4 regions of the Mesorhizobium sp. M0954 genome follow, and region 3 is predicted to be linked to each of the others. Evidence: predicted binding sites of a transcription regulator. Region 3 holds the regulator's gene; each other region holds the start of a gene.
What was found. Region 3 encodes PhoB, which activates phosphate uptake and scavenging genes when phosphate is short. Its sites were predicted from a motif close to TGTCATNNANCTGTCAT; they were not measured.
Positions count from the first base shown of each region.

Region 1: the regulator PhoB is predicted to act here: its motif matches at 1,588-1,604, upstream of NKH93_RS28195 (alkaline phosphatase D family protein).
Region 2: the regulator PhoB is predicted to act here: its motif matches at 2,310-2,326, upstream of NKH93_RS19410 (RNA degradosome polyphosphate kinase).
Region 4: the regulator PhoB is predicted to act here: its motif matches at 2,208-2,224, upstream of ugpB (sn-glycerol-3-phosphate ABC transporter substrate-binding protein UgpB).

Region 1 is NZ_JAMYNR010000030.1:27,277-31,530, forward strand. It holds gene NKH93_RS28185 (TetR/AcrR family transcriptional regulator) at 1-30, opposite strand, end outside; gene NKH93_RS28190 (MFS transporter) at 113-1,396, shown strand; gene NKH93_RS28195 (alkaline phosphatase D family protein) at 1,677-3,251, shown strand; gene NKH93_RS28200 (hypothetical protein) at 3,299-3,580, opposite strand; gene typA (translational GTPase TypA) at 3,779-4,254, shown strand, end outside.
Region 2 is NZ_JAMYNR010000013.1:141,227-145,480, reverse strand. It holds gene NKH93_RS19425 (TIGR02117 family protein) at 62-733, shown strand; gene NKH93_RS19420 (FAD-dependent monooxygenase) at 767-1,984, opposite strand; gene NKH93_RS19415 (zinc-finger domain-containing protein) at 2,004-2,249, opposite strand; gene NKH93_RS19410 (RNA degradosome polyphosphate kinase) at 2,399-4,254, shown strand, end outside.
Region 3 is NZ_JAMYNR010000008.1:28,239-32,492, forward strand. It holds gene pstA (phosphate ABC transporter permease PstA) at 1-615, shown strand, start outside; gene pstB (phosphate ABC transporter ATP-binding protein PstB) at 612-1,415, shown strand; gene phoU (phosphate signaling complex protein PhoU) at 1,448-2,155, shown strand; gene phoB (phosphate regulon transcriptional regulator PhoB) at 2,172-2,861, shown strand; gene NKH93_RS12910 (ROK family protein) at 2,871-4,115, opposite strand.
Region 4 is NZ_JAMYNR010000008.1:133,122-137,375, forward strand. It holds partial or broken gene NKH93_RS13495 (bifunctional diguanylate cyclase/phosphodiesterase) at 1-1,990, opposite strand, end outside; gene ugpB (sn-glycerol-3-phosphate ABC transporter substrate-binding protein UgpB) at 2,287-3,597, shown strand; gene ugpA (sn-glycerol-3-phosphate ABC transporter permease UgpA) at 3,679-4,254, shown strand, end outside.

The sequences.
Region 1 (4,254 bases), on a different contig from region 3:
GGCCTTGATCGTTGGTTCAATGCTTTTCATGCCTGGTCTGCCGATTAGCTGGTTGACAATGTTACCGGTCGGTACGTATGTTTCGCGCTCCTGCAACGTACCGGTCAGTAACATGATAGCTCAATCCCGCCCGTTTGGCCAGCGCTACGCTTTCGTCGTGGTCGCCGTCATCTTCCTTTGCCTGCTGATCGCAGCGGGCCTGCGTTCGGCGCCGGCAGTCATGATGCTGCCGCTGGAGAACAGTTTCGGCTGGCGGCGCGACGTGGTGTCGCTGGCGGCGGCCACCGGCATCTTCCTCTATGGCCTGACCGGGCCGTTTGCCGCGGCGCTGATGGAGCGGATCGGGCTGCGCCGCACCTTGCTTGCCGCGCTGCTGTTGATGTCGGGATCGACCGCGCTCAGCCTGTTGATGACCAAACCGTGGCATCTGCTCCTCACCTGGGGCGTGTTTTCCGGCGTCAGCTCGGGCGCCGTCGCCACCGTGCTCGGCGCGACCATCGTCAACCGCTGGTTCAAGACCAATCGCGGCTTGGTGATGGGACTGATGTCGGCGTCCAGTGCCACCGGGCTGCTGGTCTTCCTGCCGCTGCTCGCCTCGCTCGCCCAGTCGGGCGGCTGGAAGCCGGTCGCCATCGCCATTGCCGTGGCCACCGCCTGCCTGGTGCCGCTGGTCTATATGCTGGTGCCGGAGCGCCCGGCGTCGATCGGCATGGTCCGCTATGGCGCCGATGCCGACGACGTGCCGCCGGTGCCGCCAGCCTCGCAAGGCAATTTCCTTTCGCATACATTGAGCACGCTGCGCCGCGCCGCCGGCACGCGCGTCTTCTGGTATCTGTTCGCCACCTTCTTCGTTTGCGGCTTCACCACCAACGGGTTGGTCGGCACGCATCTGATCGCCTTTTGCGGCGATATGGGCATCGGCGAAGTGCAGGCCGCAGGCCTGCTGTCGATGATGGGCATCTTCGACCTTATCGGCACGACGCTGTCGGGCTGGCTCACCGACCGTTTCGACCCGCGCAAGCTGCTCGGCGTCTATTATGGCATTCGCGGCCTGTCGCTGATCTATCTGCCCTATTCCGGCTTCTCGGCGACCAGCCTGATCATCTTCGCGGTGTTTTACGGACTGGACTGGATCGCCACGGTGCCGCCGACGCTCAGGCTTTCCAACGAGGCGTTCGGCGACCGCAGCGGGCCGATCGTCTTCGGCTGGATCGTCGCCGGCCATCAGGTGGGTGCGGCAACGGCGGCCTTCTTCGGCGGCACCATGCGCGAGCTGCAAGGCAATTACGAGCTTGCCTTCCTGATCGCCGGTATGACGGCAATAGCCGCCGCCTGCATCTCGCTGCTGATCAACACCAGCCGCCCGGCGTTTGATCCGGAACCGCAGGCGGCGTAGGGCGCAATCGGCCGTGCTAATCTCCCCCCTTGGGGGGGAGATGGCCGCGAAGCGGCCAGAGGGGGTCGGTCCAACCGGGCTCGGCCCCTTATCGCCGATGCAAGAGGTCGGTGCTCCGCGCGAGACGACCCCCTTCTGTCGCCTTTGGCGACATCTCCCCCTCAAGGAGGGAGATTCGCCAGCCTGTTCACTGTTATCAAACCTTCATCGTTTCGAAATGTGCCTGAAACATTGAAGCTGGAGCTTGGCGGCGACGTTCAATGCCATCCAGGAGACAGCCATGAACAAGATTTCGATGACGCGGCGCGCTTTCGTCACGTCGGCCAGCGCCGTTGGCCTGGTCGGCGCCTCGGGCCTCGCCCTTCCCTATTACTCGCGCGCCAATCAGCGCCCGGCTTTCACCCATGGCATCCAGTCCGGCGACGTCGACGCCACCAGCGGCATGGTCTGGACACGCACCGACCGGCCGTCGCGCGTCATGTTCGAGGTGTCGCCGACCGAAAGCTTCACCAGTGCCGTCCGCCTGGCGCCGCTCGATACCTCGCCGGCCAGCGATTATACGGTGAAGCGGCTGCTTACCGATCTCGCATCCGACCAGGACATCTTCTACCGCATGGTCGCGGCCGATCTTGCCGACATCAACGCCGTTTCCGAGCCGGTCGTCGGCCGCTTCCGCACGGCACCTGCCTCGAAGCGCGACATTCGCTTTGCCTGGTCGGGCGACACCGCCGGCCAAGGTTGGGGTATCGACGAGACCGGCATGAAGACCTACGCCACCATTGCCAAGCACACGCCCGACTTCTTCCTGCATTCGGGCGATACGATCTATGCCGATGGTGCGATGAAGGACGAGGTCGACCTGCCCAACGGCGGCAAGTGGAAAAACAAAGTGCTGATCGACGAGAAGCGCAAGGTTGCCGAGACGCTGGACGAATACCGGGCGCAGTGGAAATACAACATGATGGACAGGCATGTGCTGGCGCTCAGCGCCATCTGTCCGACCTTCTATCAGTGGGATGACCACGAGGTGCTGAACAACTGGTCGGACTCGAAGGACCTGAGCGCCGACGATCGCTACACTGAAAAATCCATCCATGTGCTGGCGGCACGTGCGGCGCGCGCCTTCCACGAAATGACGACGATCCGTTACGAGCCGTCGGAGCCCGGCCGCGTCTACCGCAAGATCGCCTATGGTCCGCTGCTCGACGTGTTCTTCCTCGACATGCGTTCCTACCGCGGCCCCAACGGTCCGGATATGCAGGAGACGATGACGCCGCAATCGCGCATCCTCGGTGAACAGCAGATCAAGTGGCTGAAGCGTGAATTGGCGAATTCCAACGCAACCTGGAAAATCATCGCCGCCGACATGCCGCTCGGCCTCATCGTCTGGAACGACGGCACCAAGAAGGTAGGGGCCGAGGCGGTCAGCAATGGCGACGATGGCCCGGCCAAGGGGCGTGAGCTGGAAATTGCCGACCTTCTTCGCTATATAAAGAATGCGGGTATCAGCAACACTGTCTGGCTCACCGCAGACGTGCATTACACGGCCGCGCATTACTACAATCCGGACAAGGCGCAATTCCAGGACTTCGATCCGTTTTGGGAATTCGTTTCGGGTCCGATCCATTCCGGCACGTTCGGGCCTAATGGTTTCGATATGACATTCGGCCCGGAGCTGAAGTTCATAAAGGCACCAACTGCCGAACAGGGTCAAAACCTGGCGCCTTCGGCCGGCCTGCAGTTCTTCGGGCTCGTCGAGATCGATGGCGCCACCGAGCAGTTGACGGTGCGGCTGATGGATCGCGACGACAGCGAACTCTACAAGGTCACGCTCGATCCGGTGCGGTCGGCGTGAGCGACGGCGCCACTACCCTCGGGCCAGCCCGAGGGTAGGAACGTATATCAATCGGGATAGCAGACGACGGGAATGTTGGGCCAGACGGCGCTGTCGCATCCGGCATTTTGCTGCCGCTGCTTGAAGGCGGCGCTGACCGGCCCGGTCACCACCGGATCGACGCCATCGGGAGCATCGGCAAAAAGCTGCTCCGCCGACGGCTTGTCGGACGGCAAAGCAGACCGCGTCTCCTTGAACGACGCCGCCGATTGCGCCGCGCCGGCCGCGAGGAGGACGGCAAGCGCGGTACATGCCAAAATCGGCCGGAGTTTGATGCCTATCTCGATCATGAAATTCGAACTGCCCGGACCATGAAAGGTTCCGCCTTGGTTAATAATTCCACTTCACACCAAGACATTTAAGATTTGGTGACTTTATTTGGTGGCTCGCCTCCTCTTTCGCAATTGCGAAAAACCCTGTATGAGCCGCCCAACCGAAAGAGGCAGCGCCTTTTGGCCTGCTGCCTGCAACGCTCCCGAGACCAAAACATGAAAATCCGCAATATCGCGATCATCGCGCACGTCGACCATGGAAAAACCACCCTCGTCGACCAGCTTCTGAAACAGTCCGGCTCGTTCCGCGACAACCAGCGCGTCGCCGAGCGCGCCATGGATTCGAACGACCTCGAAAAGGAACGCGGCATCACCATCCTGGCCAAGGCGACCTCGGTCGACTGGAAGGACACCCGCATCAACATCGTCGACACGCCCGGCCACGCCGACTTCGGCGGCGAGGTTGAGCGCATTCTGTCGATGGTGGATTCGGCCATCGTGCTGGTCGACGCCGCCGAGGGGCCGATGCCGCAGACCAAATTCGTGGTCGGCAAGGCACTCAAGGTTGGACTGAAGCCGATCGTCGTCATCAACAAGATCGACCGGCCAGATGCCCGCCACGTCGAAGTGGTGAATGAGGTGTTCGATCTTTTTGCAGCACTTGACGCTACCGACGAGCAGCTCGACTTCCC
Region 2 (4,254 bases), on a different contig from region 3:
GTCAGCGGCGCAACTTTCGGAGAGGCTTCACCTTGAGCATTGCTTGTTCTATGCCTTTCCCATGAAGAAGCTTGCCCGTTTTCTTGGCCTGCTGGTCGTTGCAGCAGTCCTTGCAGTGGCGCTGGGCACGCTGCTGCCGCGCCCGCTCTGGCCGGCGGCCGTTGCCGATCCGATCGGCACAAGCCGCCGTATCCTGGTGCTGCAAAATCCGATCCACACCGACATCGCCATCCCGGTCGACGACGTTGTGCGCCGGCGCTTCCATTTCCTGGTCGATGCCGGCATTCCCGCCGACATGACGGAGGTCCGCTACATCGTCTTCGGCTGGGGCGGCCGCGCCTTCTATCTCGAGACGCCGACCTGGTCGGAACTGAAGGCAGTGCCGGTGATGAAGGCGCTGACCGTCGATGCCTCGGTGATGCACGTCGACATTTCAGGCGAAATCGCCGAGCCGCATCCCGACGTCGCCGGCTTCGACATCGGCGAGGAGCGGTTTACGGCGCTGCTCGATTACATTGCGGGAAGCTTCCGGCAGGGACCGAACGGGGCCATGCCGATCGAGAATGCGGCGTATTCCCGTTTCGATCGTTTCTTCGAAGGCAATGGCCGTTTCAACGCGCTGGTCGGCTGCAACACCTGGGCGGCGGCGGCACTGCGCATCGCCGGGCTGCGCACCGGCTGGTGGAACCCGCTGCCGGCATCGCTCGGCCTGTCGATGCGGCTTTACAATTGACAAGGCGCCGATGACTTAGGACCGCCGAACGTCCTACGCCCGCCAGCCGTAGAGCCAGTCGAGATCGGCGGCGAGCTTTTCGGGTGAGCGCATCGCCAGGAACAGGTTGCGGGCCATCGCCACCGGCCCGGCCGCATGCCAGGCGACGCGATTGACGGCGCCGCGACGGGCGACCTGGGCGACGCGCGGCCGCCGCGCCTGTTCCCAGGCGACAAGCGCGCTGCTGAGATCGGCGGGCGAGGTGGCAACGAAACCGGCAAGGGTTACCGCGTCTTCGATCGCCATCGCCGCGCCCTGTGCGGCAAACGGCGTCATCGCGTGCGCCGCATCGCCGGTCAGCGCGATGCCTTCCGGCGTCGTCCACCGCCGCTGCTCGACTATGTGGATCGGCCATGCCGTCCACGGCGCGGCCTCGTTCGCCAGGCGGACCAGCGCCGGCGCGGCGCCACGCATGGCGCTGGCGAGGATGGCGGGGTCGGCATGCCCTGACCAGCCCTCGGCGATGCGCTTGCCCTTGGTGAAGGCCGCGAGGTTGAAGACAGTGCCACGGCTGACCGGATAGGCGACCATATGGAAGCCTGGATGGAGGAATGCGGTAACGCAATCGGGCGCACCGATCGCCCTGAAGGCTTGTCCGGCAAGGCTGTCCGCGGCCACCGTGGCGCGCCAGGCAAGCTCGCCCGAGAATCGGCTTCTGCCGAATTCGGCCGCCTTGCGGGCCAGTTTTTCTCGCACCGACGACCAGACGCCATCGGCTCCGACCAGCAACGATGCTTCGGTTTCGATGGTCGTGCCGGCAATCTCGACTGTTGCGGTGATGCCATTCGGTCCGGTTGCGACGCCGCCGACGCGGGCACCGGTGACAAGCTCGATCTCGGGCCGCTCGGCTATCCGCTGCATCAGCGCTGACTGCAGATCCGCGCGGTGGGCAACGAGATAGGGCGCTCCCCAGCGCGTTTCGGCCGCCTGGCCAAGCGGTACGCGCGCCAGCTTGCGCAGCGTGGCGGCATCCTTGAGCACGACCGCCTCCGGGCGCACCGACGTCGGCAGCAGCCGATCGAGTACGCCGAGCTGCCGTAGGATGCGCGTCGCGTTGGGCGAAAGCTGGATACCGGCGCCGGCAGCCTCGAGGTGCTGCGCCTGTTCGAACAGTTTTACCCGATAGCCGCGCTCGGCGAAGGCCAGTGCCGCGGTCAGCCCGGCGACGCCCGCCCCGGCGATGACCACCTGCCGGGACTGCGTTTCCTGCATCAGGCTTGTCGCGGAAGAATCAGGCGGCCTGGTCGATATAGAGGCAGCCCGGCGGCTGCGTTTCCAATGCCTTCAGTTTCGGCGAATAGCGATAGAGCGTCGAGCAATAGGGGCAGACCTTTTCATTGTCGTCGCCCATGTCGAGAAATACATGCGGATGGTCGAAAGGCGGATTGGCGCCGGTGCACATGAATTCCTTGACGCCGATGTCGATTGCCGGATAGCCCGCATCGTTCTGGAAATGGGGAATGGAACCGCCTGCCATCGTCGTCTCCTGATCTTGTCGATTGCATCTGGATCATAACCCGTCTCTTTGCAAGATCGATGAAATGAAACTGTCGCAAAAGCCTGTCAGAGGATAAGTTAAGCCGGTTAAGGCTATGGTCGTCGAACGGTGTGGGAAGAGCGGAAACCATGAACGAACTGAAGCCGGTGCAGAACGAATTCATCACCGTCGAGGCGGCGAGCCGCGAAGGCGGCAATCCCGACCGCTTCGTCAACCGCGAGTTTTCCTGGCTGCAATTCAACCGGCGCGTGCTCGAAGAGTCGCTGAACGCCAACCATCCGCTGCTCGAGCGTGTTCGCTTCCTGTCGATATCGGCCGCCAACCTCGACGAGTTCTTCATGGTCCGCGTCGCCGGTCTTGCCGGCCAGGTGCGCGAAGGCATCGTGCTGAAGAGCCCGGATGGGCGCACTCCCGAGCAGCAGCTCGAACAATTGCTGCGCGAGGTCGAGCGCCTGCAGGAGGACCAGCAGAACAGCCTTTCGGCGCTGATGCTGCTGCTCGACAAACAAGGCATCGAAAGCATCACCCGCGATGCGCTGACCAAGGACGAGAAGACCTGGCTCGAGGACCATTTCCAGGAGCAGGTATTTCCGGTCCTGACGCCGCTGTCGATCGACCCGGCGCATCCGTTTCCGTTCATTCCCAATCTCGGTTTCTCGATGGCGCTGCAATTGCGCCATCGCAAGAACGGCGAGGAAATGAGCGCGCTTCTGCGCCTGCCGGTGGCGCTGAGGCGCTTCATCCGTTTGCCGGATCGCAAGCATCATGTCCGCTTCATTCCACTCGAAGAGGCGGTCAGTCTCTATATCGGCAAGCTGTTCCCCGGCTATGAGGTCAAGGGCTCCGGCACATTCCGCATCATCCGCGACAGCGATATCGAGGTCGAGGAAGAATCAGAGGATCTGGTGCGGCTGTTCGAGACGGCGCTGAAGCGGCGACGCCGCGGCTCGGTCATCCGGATCGAGTTCGACCGGCTGATGCCGCCCGAATTGCGCGACTTCGTCGCCGGCGAGCTTGGCGTTTCGGCAAGCCGGATCAGCGTGCTCACCGGTCCGCTGGCGCTCAGCCAGATCTCGGAGATCGTCGCCGTCGCCCGCGACGATCTGAAGTTCACGCCCTACAATCCGCGCTTCCCCGAGCGCATCCGCGAGCATGGCGGCGATTGTTTTGCCGCGATCCGCGAGAAGGACATCATCGTCCACCACCCCTACGAATCCTTCGACGTCGTGGTGCAGTTCCTGCGCCAGGCAATGGCCGATCCGGAAGTGGTGGCGATCAAGCAGACGCTCTATCGCACCTCCAACGACAGCCCGATCGTACGCGCTTTGGTCGACGCCGCCGAGGCCGGCAAGTCGGTGACGGCGCTAGTCGAGCTCAAGGCGCGTTTCGACGAGGAAGCCAACATCCGCTGGGCCCGCGACCTCGAGCGCGCCGGCGTCCAGGTCGTCTTCGGCTTTCTCGAACTGAAGACCCATGCGAAGATGTCGCTGGTGGTGCGCCGCGAGGATGGCAGGCTGCGCAATTACGTGCATCTGGGCACCGGCAACTACCACCCGGTCACGGCACGCATCTACACCGACCTGTCCTTCTTCACCACCGATCCGACGATCGCGCGCGATGTCGCCCAGCTGTTCAACTTCATCACCGGCTATGCCGAGCCGGCCGAGCAGATGCGGCTGGCCATCTCGCCGTTTACGCTGCGCGACCGCATCCTCCAGCACATTTCGGATGAGATCAGCCACGCGCTGGAGGGCAGGCCGGCCCGCATCTGGATGAAGATGAACGCCTTGGTCGACCCGATCGTCATCGATGCGCTCTACGATGCCAGCCGCGCCGGCGTCGAGATCGATCTCGTCGTGCGCGGCATCTGCTGCCTGAGACCGCAGGTGCCCGGCCTATCGGAGAACATTAGGGTGAAGTCGATCGTCGGCCGTTTCCTCGAGCACAGCCGCATCTATTGCTTCGGCAACGGCCACGGCCTGCC
Region 3 (4,254 bases):
GCCGTTGTCGTCGGCACGCCGATCGGCGTGCTGGCGGGAACCTACATGGCCGAGTATGGACGCTTTTCGCGCATCACCACCGTCGTCCGCTTCATCAACGACATCCTGTTGTCGGCGCCGTCGATCATCATAGGCTTGTTTGTCTATGAGCTGATGGTGCGGCCAATGGGACATTTCTCGGCCATTGCCGGCGCCGTTGCGCTTGCCATCCTGGTCATTCCGGTGGTCGTGCGCACCACTGAAGACATGCTCAACCTGGTGCCGAACGCGTTGCGTGAAGCCGGTGCCGCGATCGGCGCGCCACGCTGGGTGGTGATCCGTTCGGTCGCCTACCGCGCCGCATTGTCCGGCATCGTCACCGGCATATTGCTGGCGATAGCACGCATTTCCGGCGAGACGGCGCCGCTGCTCTTCACCGCGCTCAACAACCAGTTCTGGAGCAGCAATATCAACGCGCCGATGGCCAGCCTGCCGGTGACCATCTTCCAGTTCGCTCTCAGCCCTTACGAGGAATGGCAGCAACTGGCGTGGACCGGCGCACTCATAATCACCCTGACGGTTCTGGGCTTGAGCATCCTCGCCCGCAGCCTTACCGGACGCAGAGAGGACAGATGACACAGATGTTGTCCCCAGACATGACGATGACCGAAACGGTCACCGAGAAGACGAAGATCGAGGTCAAGAATCTCAACTTCTACTACGGCCAGAGCAAGGCGCTGAAGGACATCAGCCTGTCGCTGCCCGAGCGCAGCGTCACGGCCTTCATCGGCCCTTCGGGCTGCGGGAAATCGACGCTGCTGCGTGTGTTCAACCGCATCTATGAGCTCTACCCAAAACAGACGGCCGAGGGCCAGGTGCTGCTCGACGGCAAGAACATTCTCGACCGGTCGCAGGATCTCAACCTCCTCAGGACCAAGATCGGCATGGTGTTCCAGAAGCCGACGCCGTTCCCGATGTCGATCTACGAGAACATCGCCTTCGGCGTCAGGCTCTACGAGAACCTCGGCAAGTCCGAGATGGACGGCCGCGTCGAACAGGCGTTGAAGCGCGCCGCGCTGTGGAGCGAGGTCAAGGACAAGCTCAACGCCAGCGGCTTGAGCCTATCCGGCGGCCAGCAGCAGCGGCTCTGTATCGCCCGCACCGTGGCCGTGAAGCCGGAAGTCATTCTGCTCGACGAACCGGCTTCGGCCCTCGACCCGCTGTCGACTGCCAAGATCGAGGAACTGATCGACGAATTGCAAGCCGACTACACGATCGTCATCGTCACCCACAACATGCAGCAGGCGGCGCGCGTGTCGCGCCAGACGGCCTTCATGTATCTGGGTGAACTGGTCGAGTTCGACCGGACCGAGAAGATCTTCACGTCGCCCCGCGAGAAGCGCACGCAGGACTACATCACTGGCCGCTTCGGCTGAGCCGTTCCGATCATGCATATGAGGACAGGACCATGGGCGAACACACAGTCGCTTCTTTCGACGAGGATCTCGAGCAGATCAGCAAGCTGATCCGCGACATGGCCGACCTCGCCGGTTCGATGGTCGGCGGGGCGACCAAGGCGCTGTTGAATTCCGACAACGTGCTGGCGCAACGCGTCGTTTCCGACGACGCCATCATGGATGCGCGTCAACGCGAACTGGACGACCGCGCTATCACCCTGATCGCCAAACGCCAGCCGATGGCCCACGATCTTCGCCATGTGGTCGGAGCGATCCGCATGGCGGGCGACCTCGAACGCATCGGCGACCTTGCCAAGAATATCGCCAAGCGCGTGAGTGCGGTCGGCCTCAGCGCCACGCCGCGGGACCTGTCGCATTCCATCGACGCGATGGCGCAGCTGGTTCTCATCCAGGTGCAGGGTGTCATCGAGGAATATGCTGCAGGCGATGCGGCCGCGTTGGCCAAGCTTCGTGCCGCCGACGAGCGCATCGACGTTAAATACACGTCCGTGTTCCGCGAGCTGTTGACCTACATGATGGAAGATCCGCGCAACATCACCGCTTGCACGCACCTGCTGTTCTGCGCCAAGAATCTGGAGCGGATCGGCGACCATGTCACCAACATCGCCGAAAATGCGTATTATGTGCTGACCGGCGAGCAATTGCCGGTCAATCGTCCGAAGCAGGACGAAACGACAATGTCCGCACCGGTGACATGATGGGGGTGCCCAGCCGATGATCGCACCACGCATAATGGTGGTGGAGGACGAGGAGCCGTTGGGTGTGCTGCTCCGCTACAATCTCGAATCCGAAGGCTACCAGGTCGAGGTGGTGACACGCGGCGACGAAGCCGAGATCCGTTTGCAGGAGAATGTGCCCGACCTTTTGGTGCTCGACTGGATGATACCAGCGGTTTCCGGCATCGAGCTCTGTCGTCGGTTGCGGGTGCGCCCCGAAACCGAGCGGCTGCCGATCATCATGCTGACCGCGCGCGGCGAGGAGAGCGACCGGGTGCGCGGTCTTTCGACCGGCGCCGACGACTATCTGGTCAAGCCGTTTTCGACACCGGAATTCATGGCCAGGGTCAAGGCGCTGCTGCGGCGCGCCAAGCCGGAAGTGCTGTCCAGCGTGCTGAAGGTCGGCGACATCGTGCTCGATCGCGAATCGCACAGGGTCTATCGCAAGAAGAGCGAAATCAGGCTCGGGCCGACCGAATTCCGGCTGCTCGAGTTCATGATGCGGCATCCGGGCCGTGTCTTCTCGCGCAGCCAGTTACTCGATAATGTCTGGGGGGAGACAATCTACATCGACGAACGCACCGTCGACGTGCATGTCGGGCGGCTGCGCAAAGCCGTCAACAACGGCCGGATGCCGGATGTCATCCGCACCATCCGCGGCGCCGGCTATGCGATCAGGGAAGATTGACCCGCCTGGTCAGGCTACGTTCTTTCTGACGCTGGGCCTCATTTGCGCGCCCGGCGCGAAAATCTCCTGGTCGACGAAGCTTAACGCCCGCATCGCGCAGCCTTCGCGGATCAGAGGCAATTCGTTCGGCTCTGTATCGAAGGAGATCGAGCCTGAATGCTGGCCGCCGGCGGTCTGGGCGATTGCCTTCCGCAAGGCCGGCTCGATCAGATCGAAGGCGGCGGCACTGGCGCCGACCATCGCGACCGGTGCCGGATCGATCAGCGCGAACAGCGAGCCGAGACCGAAACCCAGCGCTTCGCCGGCCTTGCGGTAGGCCTCGCGTTCCGGCCCATCTTTCTCGCGCGCCCGGGCCGCCAGTGCGCGCATGTCGGCGTCGCTGACGTCGGCGACCGGTTCGCTGTCTTCGCTCATCTGCCTGGCGTTGCGCCAGATGGCGTAGTTCCCGGCATACGCCTCGATGCAGCCGCGCCGCCCGCAACGGCAGAGCGCGCCGCCCGGACGATGGATCATGTGGCCAAATTCGCCGCCCGAGGAATGCGTCCCGGTGAACAGTTCGCCCTTCAGCACCAGCCCCATGCCGATGCCATGCGAAAGCAGGATGGCGATGAAGTCGTCGCGATAGCGATCCGGATTGCGCCAGCGCAAAGCCACCGCCATCATGTTGCAGTCGTTCTCCACCGTTGCCGGGATGCCGAATTCGTCCTCCAGCATGTCGGCAAAGGCGATGTCGGTCTGCGGCGTGATCGGCGACCACAGCATGGCGCGTGCAGGGGAGTCGGTAATGCCCTGAATCGCCAGGGCGATGCGGGCGACACTGCGGACGTCAAGATCTGGATCCTGCAGCCGGCGCCGGACGATGGCCATGCATTCACGGATCAGCTCGTCGCGCGGCATAGTCAGCGTGTCCAGCCGGCGCTGTTCCTCGGCGACCACCTGTCCCGTATAGTCGATAATGGCGGCCGAAAGGAAATTCAGCGACAACACCACGGTCAGCACCGCCGCCGCTTCCGGGTTGAGGGCGAGGCCGACTTGCGGACGACCGCGTTTCAACGAAACGGGCTCACTTGGCTTGCTCTCGGCGAGGATGCCTTCCCGTATCAGGTCGGAAGAAATCGCCGATATGGTCGAATGACTGAGGCCGGTGGTAGCTGCGATCTCAGTACGCGATGGCTGGCCGGCCCGGCGCACCGCCGAGATCACCATCGCCCGGTTGCGCCGGCGCAAATCGTCATGGCGGATTCCGACCGACATTGTTTTGCTTTCCTCCCGGTTGCCGCGGCCGCTCATGAACCGGAAGCCGTCGGTAATGTCCGACAAATAGTGTCGGATGAGGCAAATAGTGTCAGATGCAGGTGGCGCTGTCATCGTTTATTCCGACGCTCGAAAAAAC
Region 4 (4,254 bases), 100 kb from region 3:
GGCCGTTTCGGTGATCTCCAGTTCGAGCCTGCCGGGGGCCAGGCCGGATCTCGTCAATGCGTCGTGCACCTTGCGGCTGAAGTTCGGATTGTGAAGTTGCACGGCGGAGACGTTGACGGCGACCATCAGCGGGTTTGTCCAGCGAACAGCATCGTTACAAGCCGTCGTCAGCACCCAGTCGCCGATCTGCGCGATAGCGCCACTGTCCTCGGCCACGGGGATGAAAACGGTCGGAGAAATGTCACCCCGCTCAGGGTGCTGCCAACGGACCAGGGCTTCGAAGCCGATCATCCTGCCGCCGCGGATCTCCTTCTGCGGCTGATAGACGAGGTGGAACTCCTTGCGGGCGATCGCCTGGCGCAATTCATGCTCCATCACGCGCTTGTCGCGGGCCGCGGTGCCCATGGCTATCTCGAAAAACCGATAAGTGTCCCTGCCTTGTTTTGGCGCGATGGAGTGCCGTGTCGGCATGGCTGATCAGGCCGGCCTGGTCTTCGGCATCCAGCGGAAAGAAGGCGATGCCGATGCTGGCCGAGACGAGGCCGGAGCCGACCGAAACCCTGTTTTCCTCCCGGATCGCCGCCAGCAAGTCCTCGGCTATCCGGCCTGCGGCCAGGGGGTCGGGGAGGTTCGGAGCTATGATGGCAAATTCATCGCCGCCGAGACGCGCGAGCATCTGTCCGTGGCGCGGGATGCCGGAAATGCAGTGCGCCAGCTTCTGCAGCATAGCATCGCCGGCCCCGTGGCCATAGAGGTCGTTGACTTGCTTGAACCGGTCAAGGTCAAGCAGCAGGAGCGCCAGATGTCCATCCTTGCCGCCACGATCCATCGAGGCGAATTCTGCTTCCAGCCGGGAAGAAAAGCTCCGCCGATTGGCAAGCCCGGTAAGCGGATCGAAATGCGCGAGGCGGAGGATCTCTTGTTCTGCCTTCTTGCGCTCACGGATGTCGCGAACGGCAAGCACCGTATGGGGCCTGCCGCAGTAGGTGATTTTCCTGGCGATCAGCTCGACAGGAATTCTCGCCCCGTCGCTGCCCCTTAGCTTCGCTTCCTGCGCCTGTTCGCCGAAGCCGGACATATCGGCTGCGCTCTGTCCGTCGAAAAGCTCGCCGAATTGCATCGTGTTCAGGGTGGCTGTCGCTGTTCCGGTCAGCTTCGCCATACTGTCATTGGCGCTGACAATGCGGGTGCCATCGCAAACGATCAGACCTTCCACCGCCGCATTGGCGAGATCGTGCATGCGATCGGCCTCGAGCTTCTGGCGGCGAAAGCGCAGGTCGATCCACAGCGCGGCACCCGATAGCACAAGGATTATCAGGCTGGCGACCGCTGCGGCAAAGGGCTGGGAAATGGGCTCGATGGAATGTTCGGATATTTCAATCGAGGAATCCGGAATGATCGACACCGCGGCCATCGCGATGAAATGCAAGCTGCAAATCGCCAGCGTCAAAAGCGCGGCGCCGCCGAAAGTCGCGAGCGCTGACGGACGGCGCAAGACGACAAGGAGCGCCAGTGCCGCGAGGGTCACGCCGGCCAGAAGCGATATCGCGACAAGGAGCAGGTTCCATACGACCCGGCCTTCGACCTCGAAAGCTGCCATGCCGATGTAGTGCATCGTCGCGATGGCGCCGCCCAGAATGGCGCCACCGACGAGGAAATGGTCGATGCCGCGGCGCAAGGTGGCGACCCACATCCCAAGCGCGGTCATGATAATGGCGGCGGCAAGCGAAAAGGCGGATAATCCCGGATTGTATGCGTTCGGTATTCCCGGCGTAAACGCGGTCATGGCGATGAAATGCGTCGCCCATATGCCGAACCCGGTCGAGGCCGCGGCGATCATCAGCCAGACAAGCCGGTTTCGCTCGGTCGATCGGCCGACATGCTTAAGGAGATTAACCGCTGAGAAGCAAGAAATTCCACAGATGAGTGCGGCAAGCGCAACCAGTCTCGGATCGTGCTGACTTACAATACAATTATAGACCGTCAGCATCCTGGTTCACTCGGTCTGCCAAAATTAACAGGGGAGGTGTGACTGATTAGCTCTTGGAGATTTTAACGAATGGTTAACCCGTGGGCCATGAGGCGGGTCTTTTCGGGGGAAAACCGACGCCGCTGCGCCGAAAAGACGGTGATGTGATTTCTGGCGCCCGGTTTCAGTAGCGAGTGCACTTTAGGAAGGAATGATGTTCATTGATCCGCAATAAAACCGTTGTCCGATTGTCATCAGCGCCACATATTGGCTTTGCGGAAGTGCCCCTTTCGCCAATGACAAACGGGAGATGAAACATGAAGTTCTTCGGCTTTGCGGCCGGTATCGCCGCCACCGTGACCCTGCTTTCCACCACCTCCGCCTTCGCCGTCACGCAGATCAGCTGGTGGCACGCCATGACCGGCGCCAACGCCGAGGTCGTCGCCAAGATCTCCAAGGATTTCAACGCCAGCCAGAGCGACTATGAGCTCGTTCCGGTGTTCAAGGGCACCTATCCGGAGACGCTGAATGCCGGCATCGCTGCCTTTCGTGCCGGGCAAGCGCCCGATATCCTCCAGGTGTTCGACGTCGGCACCGGCGTGATGATGGCGGCCGAGGGTGCGATAAAGCCGGTGGCCGATGTGATGACCGGCGCCGGGATGACTTTCGACAAGAGCCAGTATCTGCCCGGCATCGTCGGCTATTATTCGAAGCCGGACGGCACCATGCTATCGTTCCCCTACAACTCTTCCTCGCCGATCCTCTATTACAACAAGGACATCTTCCAGAAGGCAGGCCTCGACGTGAACAATCCGCCCAAGACGTGGAACGAGGTGTGGGAAGCTGCCAAGAAGATCAAGACGAGCGGCGCCGCCCCTTGCGGCTATACCTCGACCTGGCTGACCTGGATCCACCTGGAGAATTTCGCGGCGTGGAATGACGTGCCTTGGGCCACCCAGCAGAATGGCCTGGCTGGAGGTGATGTCGAACTCAAGATCAATGCGCCGATTTTCGTCAACCACTTCCAGGCGCTCGCTGGCCTGGCCAAGGACGGCACGTTCAAATATGGCGGACGCACCTCCGAAGCCAAGCAGATATTCCTCGCCGGCGAATGCGGCATCTTCACCGAATCGTCGGGCGGCCTCGGCGATATCGTCAAGTCCGGCATGAACTATGGCATCGGCCAGCTTCCGTATGATACCGACGCCAAGGGCGCACCACAGAACACGACGCCGGGTGGTGCCAGCCTGTGGGTGTTCGGCAACAAGTCGGACGAGGAATACAAGGGTGTCGCCGCCTTCTTTGCCTATCTGTCCAAGACCGATGTGCAGGAATATCTGCACCAGAAGTCGGGATACCTGCCTGTGACGCTCGCCGCGTATGAGGCGACGAAGAAATCAGGCTTCTATGACAAAAACCCCGGCCGCGAGACACCCATCCTGCAGATGACGGGCAAGGCGCCGACCGACAACTCGAAGGGCGTGCGCCTGCCGAATCTGCCGCAGGTGCGCGATATCCAGAACGAGGAGCTGGAGAAGATGCTGGCCGGCCAGCAAACCGCCCAGCAGGCACTCGACAATGCGGTTGCGCGCGGCAACGTCGCGATCAAGGAAGCGCTGGAGAACTGACGGGATTATCTCGGTTAGTCGGTTGGAATATCGCCCACGCGGGCTCGCGTGGGCGACACCTGGATAGCGAGGGAAATCAGCCTGTCTCCACGCGTCGTATTTCCCAACAAGATCCTGCCCTACCTGCTGGTGGCGCCACAGCTCGCCATCACCCTGGTTTTCTTCTACTGGCCGGCCGGTCAGGCGCTTTACCAGTCGATGCTCAGGCAAGACCCGTTCGGGCTGAAGAGCAGGTTCGTCTGGTTTGCCAATTTCCGGAAGGTGCTGGCCGATCCGGCCTACCTCAACTCGATCAAGGTCACCGTAGTGTTCTCTCTTGCGACCGCGATCGTTGCCATGGTTGTGGCCCTGCTGCTCGCGGTCATGGCCGAGAAGGCCGTGCGCGGCAAAGGCCTCTACCGCACACTGTTGATATGGCCTTACGCCGTGGCGCCGGCGATTGCCGGCATGCTTTGGCTTTTCCTGTTCAATCCCTCGATCGGCTCGTTGGCCTATTTGCTGAGAAGCCTCGGCGTCGTATGGGACCCGCTGCTCAACGGCACCCACGCCATGATCCTGCTGGTGTCGGCTGCTGCCTGGAAGCAGATCAGCTACAACTTCCTGTTCTTCGTCGCCGGCCTGCAGGCGGTGCCGAAAACGCTGATCGAAGCGGCGGCC